One region of the Streptomyces sp. NPDC014727 genome, then DNA from elsewhere that is predicted to be linked to it. Evidence: predicted binding sites of a transcription regulator. Region 1 holds the regulator's gene; the other holds the start of a gene.
What was found. The regulator HrcA, encoded in region 1, represses chaperone genes, less so after heat shock. The targets are predictions, from matches to a motif close to TTNGCACTCNGNNNNNCNGAGTGCNAA.
Positions count from the first base shown of each region.

Region 2: a site for HrcA is predicted at 3,024-3,050, ahead of groL (chaperonin GroEL). Genes of this name have one in related genera too.

Region 1 is NZ_JBIBYR010000005.1:344,158-355,115, forward strand. Features, by position in the region: gene ACF1B9_RS11735 (SpoIIE family protein phosphatase) at 1-618, shown strand, start outside; gene hemW (radical SAM family heme chaperone HemW) at 789-2,021, shown strand; gene ACF1B9_RS11745 (DUF3097 domain-containing protein) at 2,088-2,909, opposite strand; gene ACF1B9_RS11750 (MBL fold metallo-hydrolase) at 2,935-3,657, opposite strand; gene hrcA (heat-inducible transcriptional repressor HrcA) at 3,856-4,872, shown strand; gene dnaJ (molecular chaperone DnaJ) at 4,873-6,009, shown strand; gene ACF1B9_RS11765 (nitronate monooxygenase) at 6,134-7,210, shown strand; gene ACF1B9_RS11770 (16S rRNA (uracil(1498)-N(3))-methyltransferase) at 7,207-7,953, shown strand; gene ACF1B9_RS11775 (hypothetical protein) at 8,070-8,603, shown strand; gene ACF1B9_RS11780 (S41 family peptidase) at 8,684-10,958, shown strand, end outside.
Region 2 is NZ_JBIBYR010000029.1:46,497-57,454, reverse strand. Features, by position in the region: gene ACF1B9_RS31530 (hypothetical protein) at 1-934, shown strand, start outside; gene groL (chaperonin GroEL) at 1,239-2,861, opposite strand; gene ACF1B9_RS31520 (cold-shock protein) at 3,241-3,447, opposite strand; gene ACF1B9_RS31515 (MoaD/ThiS family protein) at 3,870-4,148, opposite strand; gene thrC (threonine synthase) at 4,178-5,479, opposite strand; SAM riboswitch class I at 5,497-5,623, opposite strand; gene ACF1B9_RS31505 (glucosyl-3-phosphoglycerate synthase) at 5,777-6,727, shown strand; gene ACF1B9_RS31500 (trehalose-6-phosphate synthase) at 6,782-8,242, shown strand; gene ACF1B9_RS31495 (KGGVGR-motif variant AAA ATPase) at 8,382-10,958, opposite strand, start outside.

The sequences.
Region 1 (10,958 bases):
GTCCAGGGCAGCGGCCCGGAAGCCGCCGTCGTCACCGGCCTCGCCCGGCCCTGGCTCCGGCTGCTGGCCCGCGAGGGGTTCGGCGTCGGCGAGGTGCTCGACCGGCTCAACCGGCTGCTCCTCGACGATGCGATGGAGGCCGCCGAGGCGGCCGCGCTCATGGTGGCCGCGGCGGGCGGCCAGCAGACGGCGGACACCGGACAGTCCCGCTTCCTCTCCCTGCTGTACGGGGAACTCGTGCCGCTGCCCGACGGCGGCGTGCATTGCACCCTCGCCAGCGCGGGCCACCCGCTGCCGCTGCTGCTGCGGCCCGACGGCGAGGTACGCCCGGCCGCCGAGCCGCAGATGCTGCTCGGGATCTTCGACGATGTCGCGTACGAGAGCCAGAGCTTCGACCTGGCACCCGGCGACAGCCTGCTGTGCGTCACGGACGGCGTGACGGAACGGCGCTGCGGGCCGCTCATGTTCGACGACGGGGACGGCCTGGCCCTCGCACTCGCCGACTGTGCCGGGCTGTCGGCGGACGGGATCGCGGACCGGATCAAGCGGGCCGTGCACGAATTCGCCGAGCGGCCGCCCGATGACGATCTGGCCCTGCTGGTGCTCCAGGCGGGGTGAGGACGAGAACGAGGGGACGAGGGAACGAGGGGAGAGCAGGGGAAGGACGAAAGGACGGGCGGGACGGGACAGTGCGGTCGCCGAGAGAGCCGTGCGGTCCGTGGGCGCCGTCGTTCCGTGATCACGGGCGTGGCTCGGAGGTTCCCGGGCGGCGAGCGACAATGGGCGGTATGCCTTCCGTACTGCCCGATGGTGAACCCGTACCCGACGACGGGGCGCTGCCCCGCCATGCCCTGGAAGGCGCCGCAGACCGGCCGCTCGGCTTCTACCTGCATGTGCCCTACTGCGCGACCCGCTGCGGCTACTGCGACTTCAACACCTACACCGCCACCGAGCTGCGCGGCTCCGGCGGCGCCCTGGCTTCGCGCGACAATTACGCGGCCCATCTGATCGGCGAGGTCCGCCAGGCCCGCAAGGTCCTGGGCGACGATCCGCGTCCCGTCCGTACGGTCTTCGTCGGCGGCGGTACGCCGACCCTGCTGGCCGCCGCGGACCTGGTGCGGATGCTGGGAGCGATCCGCGAGGAGTTCGGGCTGGCGGACGATGCCGAGATCACCACCGAGGCCAATCCGGAGTCCGTCGGTCCGGCGTATCTGTCCGAGCTGCGGGAGGGCGGCTTCAACCGGATCTCGTTCGGGATGCAGAGCGCGCGGCAGCATGTGCTGAAGATCCTGGACCGTACGCACACGCCGGGACGGCCCGAGGCGTGTGTCGCCGAGGCGCGGGAGGCGGGCTTCGAGCACATCAACCTCGACCTGATCTACGGCACGCCCGGGGAGTCCGACGACGACTGGCGGGCCTCGCTGGACGCGGCGATCGGAGCGGGGCCGGACCATGTGTCGGCGTACGCGCTGATCGTCGAGGAGGGTACGCAGCTGGCCCGCCGGATCCGGCGCGGCGAGATCCCGATGACCGATGACGACGCCCACGCGGACCGGTACCTGATCGCGGACGAGGCCATGGCCGCGGCGGGCTTCTCCTGGTACGAGGTGTCGAACTGGGCCCGTACGCCCGAGGGCCGCTGCCTGCACAACGAGCTGTACTGGCGCGGCGCCGACTGGTGGGGCGCCGGTCCCGGGGCGCACAGCCATGTCGGCGGGGTGCGCTGGTGGAACGTCAAGCATCCGGGGGCGTACGCGCAGGCCCTGGCCGAGGGGCGGTCGCCCGGCGCCGGGCGCGAGATCCTCTCCGCGGAGGACCGCCGGGTCGAGCGCATCCTGTTGGAGCTGCGGCTCGTGGACGGCTGCCCGCTGTCGCTGCTGGCACCGGCGGGGCTGGCCGCGGCGAGGCGGGCGGTGGACGACGGGCTGCTGGAACGCGGGCCGTACGGGGCGGGGCGGGCGGTGCTCACCCTGCGCGGGCGGTTGCTGGCGGACGCGGTGGTGCGGGACCTGGTGGACTGAGGGGCGGGAACGGGGCCGGGCTCCGCCCCCCGGCCCCCGGCCCCCGGCCCCCGGCCCCCGGAGAAGCTACTCGGGCGGCGCCGTCACGAAGTCGATCAGATGCTCCACCGAGCCCAGCAGCGCCGGCTCCAGGTCCCGGTACGAGCGCACCGTGGAAAGGATCCGCTGCCAGGCCGCCCCCGTGTTCTCCGGCCAGCCCAGCGAGCGGCACACGCCCGTCTTCCAGTCCTGGCCGCGCGGCACCACCGGCCATGCCGGAATGCCCACGGACGACGGCTTCACCGCCTCCCACACGTCGATGTAGGGGTGGCCGACCACCAGTACGTCCGCGTCCGAGACCCGGTCCGCGATCCGGGACTCCTTGGAGCCGGGGACCAGGTGGTCGACCAGGACGCCGAGCCTGGCGTCCGGGCCGGGGGAGAACTCGCGCACGAGGGCGGGGAGGTCGTCGATGCCCTCCAGGTACTCGACGACCACGCCCTCGATCCGCAGGTCGTCGCCCCAGACCCGCTCGACCAGCTCCGCGTCGTGGCGGCCCTCCACATAGATCCGGCCCGCCCGCGCCACCCGGGCGCGCGCGCCGGGGACCGCGACCGACCCCGAGGCCGTACGTGTGGGGCGCCCGGGACCGGCGGCCGACGGGCGCACCAGCGTGACCACCCGGCCCTCCAGCAGGAAGCCGCGCGGCTCCATCGGGAACACCCGGTGCTTGCCGAAACGGTCCTCCAGGGTCACGGTCGGACCCTGGGCCGTCTTCTCACAGCGGATCACCGCACCGCAGAATCCGGTGGAGACCTCCTCCACGACCAGATCGGGCTCGGCGGGGACCTCGGGAACGGGGGCGGACCTCTTCCACGGCGGGGTCAGGTCCGGCTGATAGCTGCGCATCGGATGACGATAGGACGACAACATCTCACGACACGCCGAAGAGCGCGGCCAGCCGGTCGCGCTGGGCCCTGACGAACGCCGCGTCCACCACCGCCCCGTGCCCCGGGACGTACACCGCGTCCTCGCCGCCGAGCGCCAGCAGCCGGTCCAGCGCGGCCGGCCAGCGGGACGGCACCGCGTCCCGGCCCGCCTGCGGTTCGCCGGACTCCTCGACCAGGTCGCCGCAGAGCACCACCGTCGGGGAGCCGGGGACGAGCGCCACCAGATCGTGACCGCTGTGGGCGGGGCCCACGTTCGCCAGCAGCACCTGACGGCCGCCGCCCAGATCGAGGGTCCATTCGTCGCACACCTCGTGGTGCGGCGCCATCAGCACACCGGCGGCCTCCACCGCGTCGTGCTCGGGCACCCCGTGGCGCACCGCGTCGGCGCACAGCTCGTCCGCCCCGCGCTTCAGGAGCCCGGCCATGCCGACCGCTCCGTACACCTGGGCGCCGGAGAAGGCCGCGGTACCCAGCACATGGTCGAAATGAGGGTGGCTGAGTGCGATATGCGTCACCCTCCGGCCGAGCAGGGCCTGTGCCTGGGCCCGCACCTGCGCCCCCTCGCGGAGCGTCGATCCGGTGTCGTAGAGCAGCGCGCCGTCCGTTCCGGCCACCAGCGCGACCGTCGCATCCCACCCGGGAAGCCGCCGCCGGCCCACTCCGTGACCGAGTCGCTCCCAGCCGAACTCTTCCCAAGAGGCGTTCATACCGCGACGCTATCCGCAAAAGACCTGCACGGTCTCGCGGCAGGGTGGCCGGTCGCCCTTGCTAGGCCCCCACTCGTCCGCCGTACACTGGCCGGGGGGTTGCTGGCACTCACATCGACAGAGTGCCAGGAGGATTCCTGGGAAAGTATCAGGAACGGCCCGAGAACCACCGAGGAAACACAGCTGGAGGTGTGCGCGATGCTCAGCGAACGCAGACTCGAAGTGCTGCGCGCCATCGTCCAGGACTATGTCGGCACCGAGGAGCCTGTTGGCTCCAAGGCGCTCACCGAACGGCACAAGCTGGGGGTCTCCCCGGCCACCGTCCGCAACGACATGGCGGTGCTGGAGGACGAGGGCTTCATCGCCCAGCCCCACACCAGCGCGGGACGCATCCCGACGGACAAGGGCTACCGGCTCTTCGTCGACAAGCTCGCGGGCGTCAAGCCCCTCTCGTCGCCGGAACGTCGCGCCATTCACAACTTCCTCGACGGCGCGGTCGACCTCGACGACGTCGTGGGCCGCACCGTTCGGCTGCTCGCGCAGCTGACCCGGCAGGTCGCCATCGTGCAGTACCCCTCGCTGACCCGGTCCACGGTGCGGCATGTGGAACTGCTCTCGCTGGCGTCCGCCCGGCTGATGCTCGTGCTGATCACGGACACCGGCCGGGTCGAACAGCGCATGATCGACTGCCCCGCTCCGTTCGGTGAGACCTCTCTCGCCGATCTGCGGGCCCGGCTCAACAGCCGGGTCGTCGGGCGCCGTTTCACGGACGTCCCGCAGCTGGTGCAGGACCTGCCGGAATCCTTCGAGAGCGAGGACCGGGGAACCGTGTCCACCGTGCTCTCCACCCTGCTCGAAACCCTCGTCGAGGAGACGGAGGAGCGGCTGATGATCGGCGGCACCTCCAACCTCACCCGGTTCGGGCACGACTTCCCCGTGATGATCCGGCCGGTGCTGGAGGCATTGGAGGAGCAGGTCGTGCTGCTGAAGCTGCTCGGCGAGGCCAAGGACTCGGGCATGACCGTACGGATCGGGCACGAGAACGCCCACGAGGGGCTCAACTCCACGTCCGTCGTCGCGGTCGGCTACGGTTCGGGCGACGAGGCAGTCGCCAAACTCGGCGTGGTCGGACCGACCCGCATGGACTACCCCGGAACGATGGGAGCGGTACGCGCAGTGGCACGTTACGTCGGACAGATCCTGGCGGAGTCGTAAGTGGCCACGGACTACTACGCCGTACTCGGCGTGCGCCGCGACGCATCTCAGGACGAGATCAAGAAGGCATTCCGGCGGCTCGCCCGTGAGCTGCATCCGGATGTGAACCCCGATCCGAAGACCCAGGAGCGGTTCAAGGAGATCAACGCCGCCTACGAGGTGCTGTCGGACCCGCAGAAGAAGCAGGTCTACGACCTCGGTGGCGACCCGCTGTCCGCCTCCGGCGGCGGTGGCGCGGGCGGATTCGGGCAGGGCGGCTTCGGCAACTTCTCCGACATCATGGACGCGTTCTTCGGTGCGTCGTCGCAGCGCGGGCCCCGTTCGCGCACCCGGCGCGGCCAGGACGCGATGATCCGGCTGGAGATCGATCTGGCGGAGGCCGCGTTCGGCACCACCAAGGACATCCAGGTCGACACGGCCGTCGTCTGCGCGACCTGCAACGGCGAGGGCGCCGCGCCCGGCACCTCCGCCCAGACCTGTGACATGTGCCGAGGCCGCGGTGAGGTCTCCCAGGTCACCCGGTCCTTCCTGGGCCAGGTCATGACCTCGCGGCCCTGCCCGCAGTGCCAGGGCTTCGGCACGGTCGTGCCGACCCCCTGCCCGGAGTGCGCCGGCGACGGCCGCATCCGCTCGCGGCGCACGCTCACCGTGAAGATCCCCGCCGGTGTCGACAACGGCACGCGCATCCAGCTCGCGGGCGAGGGCGAGGTCGGCCCCGGCGGCGGTCCGGCCGGCGATCTCTACGTGGAGATCCACGAGCTGCCGCACCCGGTGTTCCAGCGCCGCGGCGACGATCTGCACTGCACGGTCACCATCCCCATGACGGCGGGCGCGCTCGGCACCAAGGTGCCGCTGGAGACGCTCGACGGACTGGAGGAGGTCGACATCAGGCCCGGCACCCAGTCCGGACAGTCCGTCCCGTTGCACGGGCGCGGCATCACGCATCTGCGGGGCGGCGGGCGCGGCGATCTGATCGTGCACGTCGAGGTGATGACCCCGACGAAGCTGGACCCGGAGCAGGAGCGACTGCTGCGGGACCTGGCGAAGCTGCGTGGCGAGGAGCGGCCCACCGGCCAGTTCCAGCCCGGACAGCAGGGGCTCTTCTCCCGGCTGAAGGACGCCTTCAACGGCCGCTGACGGTTCCCGCACACCGTTCCTGACCGCCGGACGGGCTCGCTCGCCGAGCCCGTCCGGCGTTTAAGGGCAAAGTGGACCGCAGGCCGCGCACGCCGAGGCGTGCGGGACGTGACACGATGCGGTCATGTCATCCGTGTTGACCGATCTCTGCCGGTATCCGATCGTGCAGGCCCCGATGGCGGGTGGCGCGTCCTGTCCGCAGCTCGTCGCCGCCGTCGCCGAAGCGGGCGGGCTGGGTTTCCTCGCCGCCGGGTACAAGACCGCGGACGGCATGTACAACGAGATCAAACAGCTGCGCGGGCTGACCGGTCAGCCCTTCGGCGTCAATCTCTTCATGCCGCAGCCGGGGCTCGCCGACCCGAGCGCCGTCGAGGTGTACCGGCACCAGCTCGCCGGTGAGGCCGCCTGGTACGAGACCCCGCTCGGCGACCCGGACTCCAGCGGCGGCGACGACGGCTACGAGGCCAAGCTCGCCATCCTTCTGGAGGACCCGGTCCCGGCCGTCTCCTTCACCTTCGGCTGCCCGACCCGCGACACCCTCGACGCGTTCGCCGGAGCCGGCACGTACACGGTGGTGACGGTCACCACGCCCGAGGAGGCCCAGACCGCCCAGTGGGCGGGCGCCGACGCGGTCTGCGTCCAGGGCACAGAGGCGGGCGGCCACCAGTCCACCCACCGGGACGACCCGCAGACCGACGGCACCGGGACAGGACTGCTCTCCCTGGTGGCCCAGGTCCGCGAGACGGTACAGGTGCCGATCATCGCCACGGGCGGGCTGATGCGCGGATCCCAGATCGCCGCGGTGCTCGCCGCGGGCGCGGAGGCGGCGCAGCTCGGCACGGCCTTCCTCGTCTGCCCCGAGTCCGGGGCGCATCTGCTGCACAAGCAGGCACTGACCAACCCGCTGTTCGTACGGACCGCCCTGACCCGGGCTTTCTCCGGCCGCCCGGCCCGGGGCCTGGTCAACCGTTTCATGCGTGAGCACGGTCCGTACGCCCCGGCCGCCTACCCGCAGGTCCACTATCTGACCGCCGGGCTGCGCAAGGCGGCGGCCAGGGCCGGGGACGCCCAGGGCATGGCGCTGTGGGCGGGGCAGGGGCATCGGATGGCACGCGAGCTGCCCGCCGGCCGGCTGGTCGGCCTGCTCGCCGAAGAACTGGACGCCGCACGGACGGCAGTGAGCACAGGGAGTACGCAGTGACCGCACCGGTCTTCGTCGTCGAACAGGTTCCCGACGGGCCCGAGTTCGTCCTGGAAGGGGCCGAGGGCCGCCACGCCGTGTCGGTGAAGCGGCTGCGCGCGGGCGAGGACATCGTGCTGACGGACGGCCACGGCCGTTGGACGGAGGGCGTCGTCAGGGCCGCCGAGGGAAAGGACCGGCTCGTGGTCACCGACCTGGTGGCCGTCCACGAGGAGCCCCGGCCCGCACCCCGTATCACCGTCGTCCAGGCCCTGCCCAAGGGCGACCGCGGCGAGGTCGCCGTCGAGACGATGACGGAGACCGGCGTCGACGCGATCGTGCCCTGGCAGGCATCGCGCTGCATCACGCAGTGGAAGGGCGACCGCGGCCTCAAGTCCCTGGCGAAATGGCGCAACACCGCCCGGGAGGCGGGCAAGCAGTCGCGCCGGGTCCGCTTTCCCGAGGTCGCGGACGCACTGACGACCAGACAGGCTGCCGCGCTCGTGGCCACGGCGGACTTCGCCGCCGTCCTGCACGAGGAGCGGGGGTACGACAGCGAGCCGCTGGCCACCGCCCAACTCCCCACCCAGGGCGAGATCGTGCTGGTCGTCGGCCCCGAGGGCGGGGTCTCACCGGATGAACTGGAGGCCTTCGCCGCGGCGGGCGCCCGGATCTGCCGGCTCGGGACGAGCGTCCTGCGCACCTCGACGGCCGGCACGGCGGCAACGGCACTGCTGCTGGGGCGCACCGGCCGCTGGTCGTGAGACGCCGCCGGTCGTGAGACCGCCCCGTCCGAGCCCCCTTTCGTGCGCCGGAGCCACCCCCGGTGTGGCCGCAAGCCGTCTACCGCCCCGCGGGGGAACGGTGGGAAGCTGCCCGTATGGGGACATCAAGGGCATGGGGTCAGGGAAGTATCCGTCGCTTTCTGGCCGCGTCCGCACTCGCGGGCGCGGCGGTCGCAGGTGTCGTGGCCTGTGAACCCGCGGGCGGGCTGAACTCCGCATCCATCGCCGTGACCACCGACCGGACCGGCACCAGCGCCCTGGAGCGCAACGGGGTCGATGTCCAGTGGCTGAGCTGCACGGCCGACGTCGTGGGGGACCGGATCGGGGGCGCGTCGCCGTCCGCCTCCGCGCGCCGGAGCGCAAACGTCGACTGCACCGGGAGGACCGGCAAGGGCAAGGCCATCACGATCGCCGGCCAGGTGACCGAGGCGCTCGACGGGCGGTGTGTGCGTGGGGACCTGACCGGGAAGGCCGCCGGAAGGGTCGTCTTCCGGGCAGATGTGCTCGGCAACTGCACCGCGGTCCCGTCGCCCGTTGCCGTGAACCCGCCCCTCGGCGGCGGCAACGGCGGCGCCCGGCCGACGGTCACCGTGACGGTCACGGTGACCGAGACGCCCCTGCGCAAGTGATCGCGCCCGCTGTGCGGCCACCCGGCGGACTCCGGCCAACTCGGTTCCGCGGAGCACGCCCGCGGCCTAGGCTGATCGGTGTGACGCAGCCTGCCTACCTCCGATACCCCCATGTCCAGGGCGATTTGATCGCCTTCACCGCCGAGGACGATGTCTGGCTGGCGCCGCTGGACGGCGGCCGGGCCTGGCGCGTCAGCGCCGACAACCGACCGGTCACCAACCCGCGGATATCTCCCGACGGAACCCGGGTCGCCTGGACGTCCACCCGGGACGGGGCCCCGGAGGTGCACATCGCGCCGGTCGACGGCGGCCCCTCCGAGCGGCTCACGTACTGGGGCGACGCCCGGACCTCCGTCCGCGGCTGGACGCCCGAGGGCGACGTGCTGGTCATCAGCGCCCAGGGGCAGGCGTCGATGCGGCGCAGCTGGGCCAGGGCCGTCCCGGTCGACGGCGGTCCCGCGCGGACCCTGCCGTACGGGCCGGTCGGCTCCCTCGCGTACGGGCCCGGCGGACGGATCCTGCTGCTCTCGGCCACGATGGGGCGCGAGGCCGCCACCTGGAAGCGCTACCGGGGCGGCACCGCGGGCAAGTTGTGGATCGCGGCAGAGGGCGCGGGCGACGGCCCGGCGGAGTTCGTACGGCTGCACGAGGACCTCGACGGGAACATCGAAGCCCCGATGTGGGTGGGCGGCGGGGCCCTTGCCGGCCGACCGGAGTCGCGCACGTCGGAACGGGTCGCGTTCCTCTCCGACCACGAAGGGGTCGGTGCGCTCTACTCCTCGCTCCCCGACGGTTCGGACCTGCGCCGCCACAGCGGCATCGAAGGCTTCTACGCCCGTCACGCGACCACCGACGGCACCCGCGTCTGCTACGCCTCCGCCGGTGAACTCTGGCTGCTGGACGACCTCGAAGGAGCCGAACCCCGCCGACTCGACATCCGGCTCGGCGGCCAGCGCGCCGACCTCCAGCCGCACCCCGTGCACGCGGGCAGCCACCTCGACTCCGCGTCCCCGGACCGTACGGGACGCGGCAGTGCCGTCGCGACGCGCGGTGCCGTCCACTGGGTCACCCACCGCGAGGGCCCGGCCCGCGCGCTCGCCGTCGAACCGGGAGTACGGGCCAGGATGCCCCGCGCCTTCCAGGCGGACGGCGACCAGCACGCCGTCTGGGTCACCGACGCCGAGGGCGACGACGCCCTGGAGTGCGCCCCCGCCACCGGCACCGCACCGGGCGCCGTGCCGCGTCGCCTCGCCGCAGGCCGTATCGGCAGGGTCCTCGACCTCGCCGCGGCACCGGACGGCAGCCGGTTCGCCGTCGCCGCGCACGACGGACGGGTGCTGATCGTCGAGCGGGAGAGCGGTGAGGTCCACGAGGTGGACCGCAGCGAGCACGGCGACGTCTCCGGGCTCGTCTTCTCGCCCGACTCCTCCTGGCTGGCCTGGTCGCACCCCGGACCCGATCCGCTCAGACAGCTCAAACTCGCGCACCTCGCGGATCTGTCCGTCGCCGAGGCCACCCCGCTGCGTTTCCGGGACTTCGCCCCCGCGTTCACCACCGACGGCAAGCACCTCGCGTTCCTCTCGGAGCGGTCCTTCGATCCGGTCTACGACGCCCACGTCTTCGATCTGGCGTTCATCGGCGCCTGCCGTCCGCATCTGCTGACGCTCGCCGCCACCACGCCCTCACCGTTCGGGCCGCAGCGCCACGGCCGCCCGACCGAGAAGGAGAAGGGCGGCGACGGCGAGGACAACCCGACCGCGCTGCCCGTCACCCGGATCGACCTCGAAGGACTCGCCGAGCGGATCGTGCCGCTGCCCGTCGAGGCCGCCAGCTACTCCACGCTGCGGGCCGCCAGGGACGGGCTGCTGTGGCTGAGCCACCCGGTGACCGGGGTGCTCGGCACGAGCGGCGCCACGCCCGACTCCCGGCGGCCCGAGACCGTCCTGGAACGGTACGACCTGGAGAAGCTGCGCTGCGAGGAACTCGCCTCGGACGTCGGCGGTTTCGAGGTCAGCGGCGACGGCAAGCGGATCGTCCTGCGGACCCGGGGCAAGCTGCGCGTCGTGCCGTCCGACAGCCGCGTACCGGCCGGTGACGACGACCACGACGGCGACAGCAGCGTCACCGTCGACCTCTCCCGGATCCGCCGGATCCTCGACCCGGCCGCCGAGTGGCGTCAGATGTACGACGAGGCCGGGCGCATCATGCGGGACAACTTCTGGCGTCCCGACATGGGCGGTGTCGACTGGGACGGAGTCCTGGACCGCTACCGCCCGGTGCTGGAGCGCGTCGCCACCCACGACGACCTGGTGGACCTGCTGTGGGAGGTGCAGGGAGAGCTCGGCACCTCGCACG
Region 2 (10,958 bases), on a different contig from region 1:
GATCCTTCTCGGCTTCCATGAGCGCAGTGCATCGATTCTGGACAACTCCAGGACCGCGCAGGCCGCCATCCAGCACGCCATCGCGGAGCGGATGGGCGACGCACCGCTGACCGTCGGCGGATTCAGCATGGGCGGGCTGGTCACCCGGCACGCCCTGGCCAAGATGGAGAGCCAGGGCGTCGACCACGAGACGTCGCTGTACTTCTCGTACGACAGCCCGCACCGCGGCGCCTGGATCCCGATCGCACTCCAGGCGTTCGCGCACTACATCAAGGACCTCGACAGCCGGTTCTCCGACCAGATCAACAGCCCGGCCGCGCGCGAGCTGCTGTGGCGGCACCTCGCGAAGTGGGACGGGACACCGGACCAGAGCGACGAACGCGCCGCGTTCCTCGCGGAGATGGCAGCCGTCGGCGAATGGCCGCAACGACCGCGGCGGATCGGTGTCGCCAACGGCGTGGCCGTCGGCACCGGCACCGATGTGCGGGCCGGCGAACTGGCCCTGGAGGGCAAGGGTCTCTCGGTCGCGGGCACCAAGCTCTACACCCAGGCCCCGGGCGACGACGAACGCGCCGCGAAGCTGCGAGTGGTGACGCTGAAGACCAACGAGGTGCGCACGTCCGGTCTCCCATCGATCGACGGCGCCCCCGGTGGTTCGCTGGAAGGCTTCGGCATCCTCGCGGACGCCTTCAACGCCCTCAGCCCCGTCCTCGGGTTCAAGACCGACGTGCGCATCCGCTCGCACTGCTTCGTCCCCGCCGTCAGCGCGGTCGACGTCCGCGACCTGGACACGGACGAGGAGCTGTACACGAACATCTCCGAACTCCCGCAGGAGGAGAGCGGGCTGGACGAGTACGAGCTCGCGTCCCGGAACGAGGGGCACACCCTCGTGACGGAGGAACTCTGCACCTGGCTCCTCGACCGGCTCCCGTAGGGCTTCGCCAGGGCGGAGTCACGCGCTCACGGTGCTCCGGCGGGCACCGTGTGCGCAGGACCCCCGCAGTGCGACAAGGCCGGGCGGCCACGTACGGCCCGGTCGCCGGGCCCCGATGTTCCGCGGCGCGTGCAGGCCGATGTACGTGGCGTCCTGGGCGACGAAGCAGACGTTGTTTCCGTCGACGCTGCGGCCCTACGCCCGACGCCCGAGGAACGGGAAACGGGAAACGGCATCGGCCCCCGGGGACGAATCCCTGGGGGCCGATGCGGCAGAGCTGTGCGGAACTACCGATCCGTCAGGATCAGAAGTCCATGTCACCGCCCGGCATGCCGCCCGGAGCGGCCGCGGCGGCCTTCTCCGGCTTGTCGGCGATGACGGCCTCGGTGGTGAGGAACAGCGCGGCGATGGACGCGGCGTTCTGCAGGGCGGAGCGCGTGACCTTCGCCGGGTCGAGAATGCCCTCGGCGATCATGTCGACGTACTCGCCGGTCGCGGCGTTCAGACCGTGGCCAACGGCCAGGTTGCGCACCTTCTCGACGACGACGCCGCCCTCAAGACCACCGTTGACGGCGATCTGCTTCAGCGGGGCCTCCAGCGCCAGCTTGACAGCGTTGGCGCCGGTCGCCTCGTCACCCGAGAGGTCCAGCTTCTCGAAGACGGCCGAGGCCTGCAGCAGAGCCACGCCACCACCGGCGACGATGCCCTCCTCGACGGCGGCCTTGGCGTTGCGCACCGCGTCCTCGATGCGGTGCTTGCGCTCCTTGAGCTCGACCTCGGTCGCGGCACCGGCCTTGATGACGGCCACGCCGCCGGCCAGCTTCGCGAGGCGCTCCTGGAGCTTCTCGCGGTCGTAGTCCGAGTCGGAGTTCTCGATCTCGGCGCGGATCTGGTTGACGCGACCCTGGACCTGGTCGCTGTCACCGGCACCGTCGACGATCGTGGTCTCGTCCTTGGTGATGACGACCTTGCGGGCGCGGCCGAGCAGGTCGAGACCGGCGTTCTCCAGCTTGAGGCCGACCTCCTCGGAGATGACGGTGCCACCGGTGAGGATGGCGATGTCGCCGAGCATGGCCTTGCGGCGGTCACCGAAGCCCGGGGCCTTGACGGCGACGGACTTGAAGGTGCCACGGATCTTGTTGACGACCAGGGTCGACAGGGCCTCGCCCTCGACGTCCTCGGCGATGATCAGCAGCGGCTTGCCGGACTGCATGACCTTCTCCAGCAGCGGAAGGAGGTCCTTCACGTTGCTGACCTTGGAGTTCACGATCAGGATGTACGGGTCGTCGAGGGACGACTCCATGCGCTCCATGTCGGTGGCGAAGTACGCCGAGATGTAGCCCTTGTCGAAGCGCATACCCTCGGTGAGCTCAAGCTCCAGACCGAAGGTCTGGGACTCCTCGACAGTGATGACGCCTTCCTTGCCGACCTTGTCCATGGCCTCGGCGATGAGCTCGCCGATCTGGGTGTCGGCGGCGGAGATGGAGGCGGTCGAAGCGATCTGCTCCTTGGTCTCCACGTCCTTGGCCTGCTCCAGGAGGGCGGCGGAGACGGCCTCGACGGCCTTCTCGATACCCCGCTTGAGGGCCATCGGGTTGGCACCCGCGGCGACGTTGCGCAGGCCCTCGCGGACGAGAGCCTGGGCGAGAACGGTGGCGGTGGTCGTACCGTCGCCGGCGACGTCGTCCGTCTTCTTGGCGACCTCCTTGACCAGCTCCGCACCGATCTTCTCGTACGGGTCCTCCAGCTCGATCTCCTTGGCGATGGAAACACCATCGTTGGTGATCGTGGGGGCGCCCCACTTCTTCTCAAGGACGACGTTGCGACCCTTGGGGCCAAGGGTGACCTTGACGGCGTCGGCGAGCTGGTTCATGCCGCGCTCGAGACCGCGCCGGGCCTCCTCGTCGAACGCGATGATCTTGGCCATGTGAAGTGGTCCTCCCGGACAGGGGTGGATTGCTCCGGACCGAGTGGCGCCCGCGACGGACGGCCTGCGTGACCGGTGGTTCCTTGCCCCACCGGACCTGCGGGCCTCACCGGCCCGGTCCAAGTTCTGTCACTCTCACCTGGAGAGTGCTAACGCCAATGATTAGCACTCGACCCCCTTGAGTGCAAGCGCCTTCGAAGAAGGCTCGCTGAGGAGTGGCGGTCGGGCGAGCGGGAGGGCGCAAGCGTCCTCCTCCGGATGTGGACAAGGACGACTCCGCACGGCGGGCCCGGACGCGGACGCGCGGAGGGCCCGTACCCCCAGGGGTACGGGCCCTCCGTGCGTGAGTGAGTGGTGTCGTTGGCCGAACGCGTCGAGCTCAGCCGACGGCGAGCTTGACCATGTCCGCCTGCGGCCCCTTCTGACCCTGCGAGATCTCGAACTCAACTCGCTGACCCTCTTCAAGGGTGCGGTACCCGTCCATCTGGATCGCGCTGTAGTGGACGAAAACATCCGCACCACCGTCGACCGCGATGAAGCCGTACCCCTTCTCCGCGTTGAACCACTTGACGGTGCCCTGAGCCATGCCTAACTCCCCTATTACTGGCCCTTGCGCAGGACCGCACTTCGCGGACCCGGGTCAGAACTCACCCTCCGACAGGAGAGGGTGCGTGCGCCGGAACGCGTCGACCGCGGCCGAATGTATCTGCCCAACTGCCCTCTGCAACAGGTCAATCGGACGAGAATTCTGGGCAGCGCCGAACGCCCGAATATGCGGAATTCATGGGATTCCCGGGCAAGTCGGGCCGGGCAAACGTGACTTATGGCGCAAGGAGATCCGGCACTTTGGCTGCATCTTGTCGCGACCAGGCGCATTCTCATATGCGGGTGGCACGGGCAGCTGGGGGGACTTCCCACACTGTACCGCGCTCAACCATGCAGAATTGCCCCCTCCGCTTCTCTCGCAGAGGGGGCAATTCCCATAACACTGTGCAGTCGGACGCAGGATCAGCAGCCGCCCGCGACGGCCGGGATGATCGAGATTCCGGCGCCGTCCGGCGTCGCCGTCTCCAGACCGCCCTCGAAGCGCACGTCGTCGTCGTTGACGTACACGTTCACGAAGCGGCGCAGCTTGCCCTGGTCGTCCAGGACGCGGGCGGCGATGCCCGGGTGGTTCTGCTCCAGGGACGCGATGACCTGGGAGAGGGTCGAGCCCTCGGCCGGGACCTCGGCCTGGCCGCCCGTGTAGGTGCGGAGGATGGTGGGGATACGGACCTTGACGCTCATGGCGGGTGCCTTCCTTCGGTCTCGGGTGGTCAGCTGGTGGCGAGGCCGGCGGCGCGGAACGCGTCCAGGCTCGGCCGGATCGTCGCGGTCGCCTGCGAGGTGGCGGCCACCGCGTCCAGGGTCTTGAGGCCGTCCCCCGTGTTGAGGACGACGGTGGTCAGCGCCGGGTCGAGCAGACCGGCCTCGATCAGCTTCTTCGTCACGCCGACCGTCACCCCGCCGGCCGTCTCCGCGAAGATGCCCTCGGTGCGCGCCAGCAGCTTGATCGCGTCGACGACCTGCTCGTCGTCGACGTCCTCGACCGCGCCGCCGGTGCGGCGGGCGATGTCCAGGACGTACGGGCCGTCGGCCGGGTTGCCGATCGCCAGGGACTTGGCGATGGTGTTCGGCTTCTGGGGCCGCACGACGTCGTGACCGGCCTTGAAGGCGGTGGAGACCGGGGAGCAGCCCTCGGCCTGGGCGCCGAAGATCTTGTACGGCTTGTCCTCGACGAGTCCGAGCCTGATCAGCTCCTGCAGACCCTTGTCGATCTTCGTGAGCTGCGAGCCGGACGCGATCGGGATGACGATCTGGTCGGGCAGCCGCCAGCCGAGCTGCTCGCAGATCTCGTACGCCAGGGTCTTGGAGCCCTCGCCGTAGTACGGGCGCAGATTGACGTTGACGAAGCCCCAGCCCTCGCCGAGCGGGTCGCCGATGAGCTCCGAGCAGAAGCGGTTGACGTCGTCGTAGTTGCCCTCGATGCCGACCAGTTCGCCGCCGTACACCGCGGCCATGACGACCTTGCCCTGCTCCAGGTCGTGCGGGATGAACACGCAGGAGCGGAAGCCGGCGCGGGCGGCGGCGGCACCCACCGCACCGGCGAGGTTGCCGGTGGAGGAGCAGGAGAGGGTGGTGAAACCGAAGGCGCGGGCGGCCTCGACGGCGATGGCGACGACGCGGTCCTTGAAGGAGTGCGTCGGGTTGCCGGAGTCGTCCTTGACGTACAGGCCTCCGGTGACGCCCAGCTCGCGGGCGAGGTTGTCGGCCTTGACCAGCTTGGTGAAGCCGGGGTTGATGTTGGGCTTGTCCGCGACATCGGCGGGGACCGGCAGCAGCGGCGCGTAGCGCCAGATGTTGTCGGGCCCGGCCTCGATGCGCTTCTTCAGCTCGTCGGGAGAGCCGCTCGGCAGGTCGTACGCCACTTCCAGCGGCCCGAAACAGGACGCGCAGGCGAAAAGGGGGCCGAGTTCGAAACGCTCGCCGCACTCGCGGCAGGAAAGCGCCGCGGCGGGGCCGAGGTCGACGGCGTCGGTGGAAGAATTGGTGCTTACTGCAACGGTCTGCGCAGCCATGGAGGCGAGGCCCTTTCTCCTCATCTTCCTCGCGGCGCGTTTCGCCACGAGACGGAATTGGCACCTTCCCCACCTGACCTCGCGGTCGGCAGGAGGGTTGCCGGGACTTCAACGGGCCGTTCCCTCAGTCCCTCTGGATGAGCGCTGTGGCACTGGATCTCTGATCCAGGCATTTATTGGCGGACCGACCCCGACATGCGACGGCCATCCGCGTTGTTCAAGACTGTAACCGAAGCAGCGGACAGTTGAGATAGTCGTCCGAACCGCGAGATGGATCACATACAGGGAGTATCGACCGTGCTGGAAGAGGTCGAAAGCTGGCTGGCCAGGCGTTCCTGGTCGGCCGCCGACCGCCCGCTGGACCGGCTCCTGGCCGCCAAGGCCCGGGACCCGCGTCGCGGAAGCGTGAGCGTCGTGCTGCCCGCGCTGAACGAGGAAGCGACGGTCGGCGAGATAGTCACGGCGATCCGGCGCGAGCTGATGGAGAAGGTCCGGCTGGTCGACGAGCTCGTGGTGATCGATTCCGGTTCCACGGACGCCACGGCGAAGGTGGCCCGGGAGGCCGGTGCGCGGGTGGTGCACCGCGACGACATACTCCCGCGGATACCGGCCGTGCCCGGCAAGGGCGAAGTGCTGTGGCGGTCGCTCCTGGTGACCGGCGGCGACATCGTCTGTTTCGTCGACGCCGATCTGAAGGAATTCTCGGCCGACTTCGTCTCCGGCATCGTCGGGCCGCTGCTGACCGACCCGGACGTGCGGTTCGTCAAGGCGATGTACGACCGCCCGCTCGGCGACACGGCGGGCCAGGGCGGACGGGTCACCGAGCTGGTGGCCCGTCCGCTGCTCAATCTGCACTGGCCGCAGCTGGCCGGCTTCGTCCAGCCGCTGGGCGGCGAGTACGCGGCGCGCCGCTCGCTCCTCGAACAGCTGCCCTTCCCCGTCGGTTACGGGGTGGAACTGGGCCTCCTGGTCGACGCGCTGCACACCGTGGGCCTGGACGCGCTGGCCCAGGTGGACGTGGGGGTCCGCAAACACCGCCACCAGGACGGGCAGGCGCTCGGCCGGATGGCGGCGGCGATCTACCGGACCGCCCAGCTCCGGCTGTCCCGCGGCCACTTGGTGCGGCCTTCGCTCACCCAGTTCGAGCGCGGCGAGGACGGCTTCGTACCGCGCACCCATCCGGTGGACACCGAGGAGCGCCCGCCGATGCGCGAGATCGAGGAGTACGTTTCACGCCGCGCGGCCTGACGTCGCCTGACTTCGCACGTTTGGGTGGTTCGTGATCGGGCTAGATTCCGCAACATGGTCTCCGAGCACGAAGCCCAGTCCGCCGCCCTGCCCTCCGCCCGGCTCCCTGCCGAGCCTGCTGCCGCGCCTTGGGATCAGCCGCCCGCCGAGCCCTCCGAGCAGGTTCTCGTCGCGTCCAACCGCGGCCCGGTGTCGTACACCCTGAGCACGGACGGATCGCTCGACGCGAAGCGGGGCGGCGGCGGGCTCGTATCCGGGCTGAGCGCCGTGAAGGACAAGCTGTGGGTGTGCGCCGCGCTCAGTGACGGGGACCGGGAGGCGATCCGGCGCGGGGTCGGTGAGCAGGGCGTCCGCATGCTCGACATCGACGCCGCCGTGCACGCGGACGCGTACAACGGCATCGCGAACTCGGTGCTCTGGTTCGTCCATCACATGCTGTACCAGACCCCGCTGGAGCCGGTCTTCGACGCAGAGTTCCGGCGTCAGTGGGCATCGTTCGAGACCTACAACCGGGCCTTCGCCGTGGCACTCGCCGAGGAGGCGGGTCCGGGCGCGGCCGTGCTGGTGCAGGACTACCACCTGGCGCTGGTGCCCGGCATGCTCCGTGAGCTCCGCCCCGACCTGCGGATCGGCCACTTCTCGCACACCCCGTGGGCGCCCGCCGACTACTTCCGCCTGCTCCCCGACGACATCGCCGAGCAGTTGCTGCACGGCATCCTGGGCGCGGACCGGGCGGCCTTCCTGACCCGGCGCTGGGCGGACGCGTTCATCGGCTGCTGCACGGAGATCCTGGGCGGCACCGGCCGCACCAGGGTCGGGGTGCACGGGCTGGGCGCGGACGCGGACTTCCTGCGCCGGCGCGCGCACGAGGCGGATGTGGACGAGCGGATGGCGGCGCTGCGGGAGCAGGTCGGCCCCGGGCGGAGGACGATCGTACGAGTGGACCGAACGGAGCTGTCCAAGAACATCGTGCGCGGCCTGTTCGCCTACCGCGCGCTCCTCGAAGAGCGGCCCGAATGGCGCGAGCGCGTCGTCCATGTCGCCTTCGCCTACCCCTCGCGGCAGGACCTGGCGGTGTACCGCGACTACACGGCCGAGGTGCAGCGGGTCGCCGACGAGATCAACGCCGTGTACGGCACCGCGGGCTGGACCCCGGTCGTGCTCCACGTCAAGGACGACTTCGCCCGCTCGCTCGCCGCGTACCGGCTGGCCGACGTGGCGCTCGTCAACCCGATCCGCGACGGCATGAACCTGGTCGCCAAGGAGGTCCCGGTCGTCTCCGACCACGGCTGCGCGCTGGTGCTGTCGCGGGAGGCGGGGGCGTACGAGGAGCTGGGCAGCGACGCGGTCGTGGTGAACCCGTACGACGTGTCCGCGACGGCGGCCGCGCTGCACGAGGCACTGACGATGGCGGACGACGAACGGGCCGCGCGCACGGAGCGGCTGGCCGCGGCGGCGGTGGCGCTGCCGCCGCAGCAGTGGTTCCTGGACCAGCTGGTCGCGCTGCGGGACTAATGCCCCGGGCCGTCAACGATATCGGGCAGGGCCCGGCGACCGGACGGGGGGCGGGTGCCCCGGAGGCGGGGCCGGACAGGGCAGCGGCCGGACGGGATAGCAGCCCGTGGCAGTGCCCGTCCGCGCCGCCACCCCCGACTCAGCTCCGCACCACCCGGGCCCGCCCCCTGGTCCGGAAGCCGAGGGCGTGCCGGTAGATCTCCGGAAGGCGGTATCGCCCGTCATTGTCCCGGGCCAGGGCTCCGGCCTCCTCCAGCGCCACGATGCCGTTGGCGTCGAGGCCCACGGCCTCCGCCTCGAAGGGCATCACCACCTCGTCGGCCCTGGAGCCGACCGACCGCAGCAAATTCCCGAGGCTCGGATTCTCCTGTTGCAGCTCCTTCAGCTTCTCGGCACTGCAACGCACCAGAGATGAGCGCAGCGCGGACGGGCTGAGCAACCGGTCCTGCCAGTCCTCGTCGTTCATGGACAGCTCTGCCGCATCCCGGAGGAAGCGAACGACGTCACGGGCCTGTACTTGCTCGTTGAAGTCGGCCAGAGCGGCAGGGACCCACCGCTCGGTCCACGCCTCCCGTGAATTGTCTCGGCCGAGCTTCGCACCCCAGACCGGAACCAGGGCCTGCACCACCGCATCCGGTGCCATCATGGCGAGTTCCCCCTCGCCGGGTGGTACCGCCTCGGCCGTGGTGGCCACCCAAAGAGCCAGACGCAAGGCTTCGTGCGCGTCCCAGCGCAGTTCGTAGGGGTCGTACCGATCGAGGAACTGGCCGACGTTCTGGCGCAGGGAGTGCCGGACCAGATCCTTGCGGGCGAAGATCACCAACCCGAGTCGCCGACTGCGCATCATGCGGAACCAGTCCGGCACATCCGTGAACAACGTGCGCAGCGCCATACGCTTGGCCTGTGCGTCGGTTTCGAGGTCCTGGAAGAAGTCTTCCAGCCCGTCGAACACGAAGAGGACGGGATTCGAGAGATTGCGCCGCAGCAGCACTTCCTCCACATCCGCTTCCAGTGCCCCGGGGCCGTCAGCCGCCACGGCCATGCATCGCAGCCAGGTCGAACGCCAGAAGCGCTGGTCCTCGCAGCGCTCGCTGTCCAGCGCGTCCTGCAGAAGCGAGCGGATGTCGTCCGGACGTGCGCCCTGCCCCCCGGCCGAACGGTCCCGCAGTGTCTGCGGGCCTTCGGACGAGGCGCCGGAGCCGTACTGGTCCATGTTTCCGGGGTCGAGTACCGGTACCACCGGCGCGTCGGCCTGGACCGATTCTTGTGCGTGTTCGGCGAAGGCGGCCCATCGACCCGCCGCACACAGCCGTGCATAGGTGAAGGTCTTCCCCGCACCCTTCGCTCCGACGACGACTGTCACCGGCAAACTCGTGCGGTGGTCGCCCACCAGCCTGCGAAGAGGCTCCGTCGACAGGAACCCGAGACCGCTGTCGAGACCGCTCCGCTCCGCAAAGACCAGGGAGCGTGCTCTCTCGTGCAACGCCCCCCTGCGCTGTTCCAGGCTGCCTTCTCCCTCCGGAGGGAGCCCTCCGTCTGGAGGGGGCACCGGAAGTTCCGGAACCAGCTTCCCCACAAGTTCGCCCACACCGCATCGCCGTACGACATCGATCACGTCGTCCCAGCTCCGAGGCAGTGCGAGCAGCTCCTCACGGAACGGGCTGAGGAGCGGCTCCGCCCGGACGAGTGCGTCGACACCACCGGTGTCGGGTTCGTCGACGTCACCGCCGTCCAGGCCTTGAGACTGCTCCTGATATCTGGCGGTGAAGCATTCCAGCGACGCCGTCAGGCGCGCCTTGGCCTGCTCTGCCTCCGCCGTGTGGGCGTCGAGCCGGTACTGGGTCACGACGGCTGCCGGGGCCGGATCCGTCCCCTCCAGAGAAGGAGCCTTGTTCCCGAGCTGGCAGATGAGCTGTTCCGTCCCCTCCAGGGACTGACTACTCAGCGTCGTGACGAATACGCGCTGTATCCGTGGGTCCAGCAATACGGGTGCGGACAGTTCCGAGGCACCGGCGCGCAGGTCGATGAGAACGGTGTCCAGACCTGCCGCTGCCGCAAGTTCAGCCAGCGACTCGGTCAGAAAGTACGCAGGACGGTCCTTCGTAATCAGGTGAGCGGGTTCAATGCGTGGCGGGCCCAGCCGGAGCCTTCTGCTCGCCGGCAGGACGACAAGGGCGCCTCCTTCGCGATGGCGCGCCACCTCCTGATTCGCCAAGTAGGGGGCGGCAATGACGATCGCCTCCTGTTGACCGCCTTGCGGCGTACCGTGCAGCAGCGCCAGCACGTCCTCGTAGGCGATGTCGCATGCTCCGCCTTGCGCCTGGTACATCCAGGTGATGCCGGGGGCTTCCAGATCCCCGTCCACGAGCATGACCCGACGTCCGCGGCTGGCCAGTTCGTCGGCGAGCGCAACCGCGTGAACGGTGCGCCCCGCCCCTCCCTTGAACGAATGAAAAGCCAGCATCTGCACATCGGAAGCGAACGAATCCTGCGCGGGTCGCTCCATGAAGTCGGCAAGCTCCGCGGTGATCCGCCGTTCCATCAGCCGCGGGTCACGACGGCTGCGCACGTAATCCGTATCGGGGACCAGTGTCACCGGCAGGCCGGTTGCTTCCACCCCGCTCGGGCGGTCCAGTGCGAGGACTGGTTCCCCGGGGTCGCCGAGAGCCGATCCCGTACCGAAAACGTTGTCCAGCCATCGGCGGACTTCGGACTC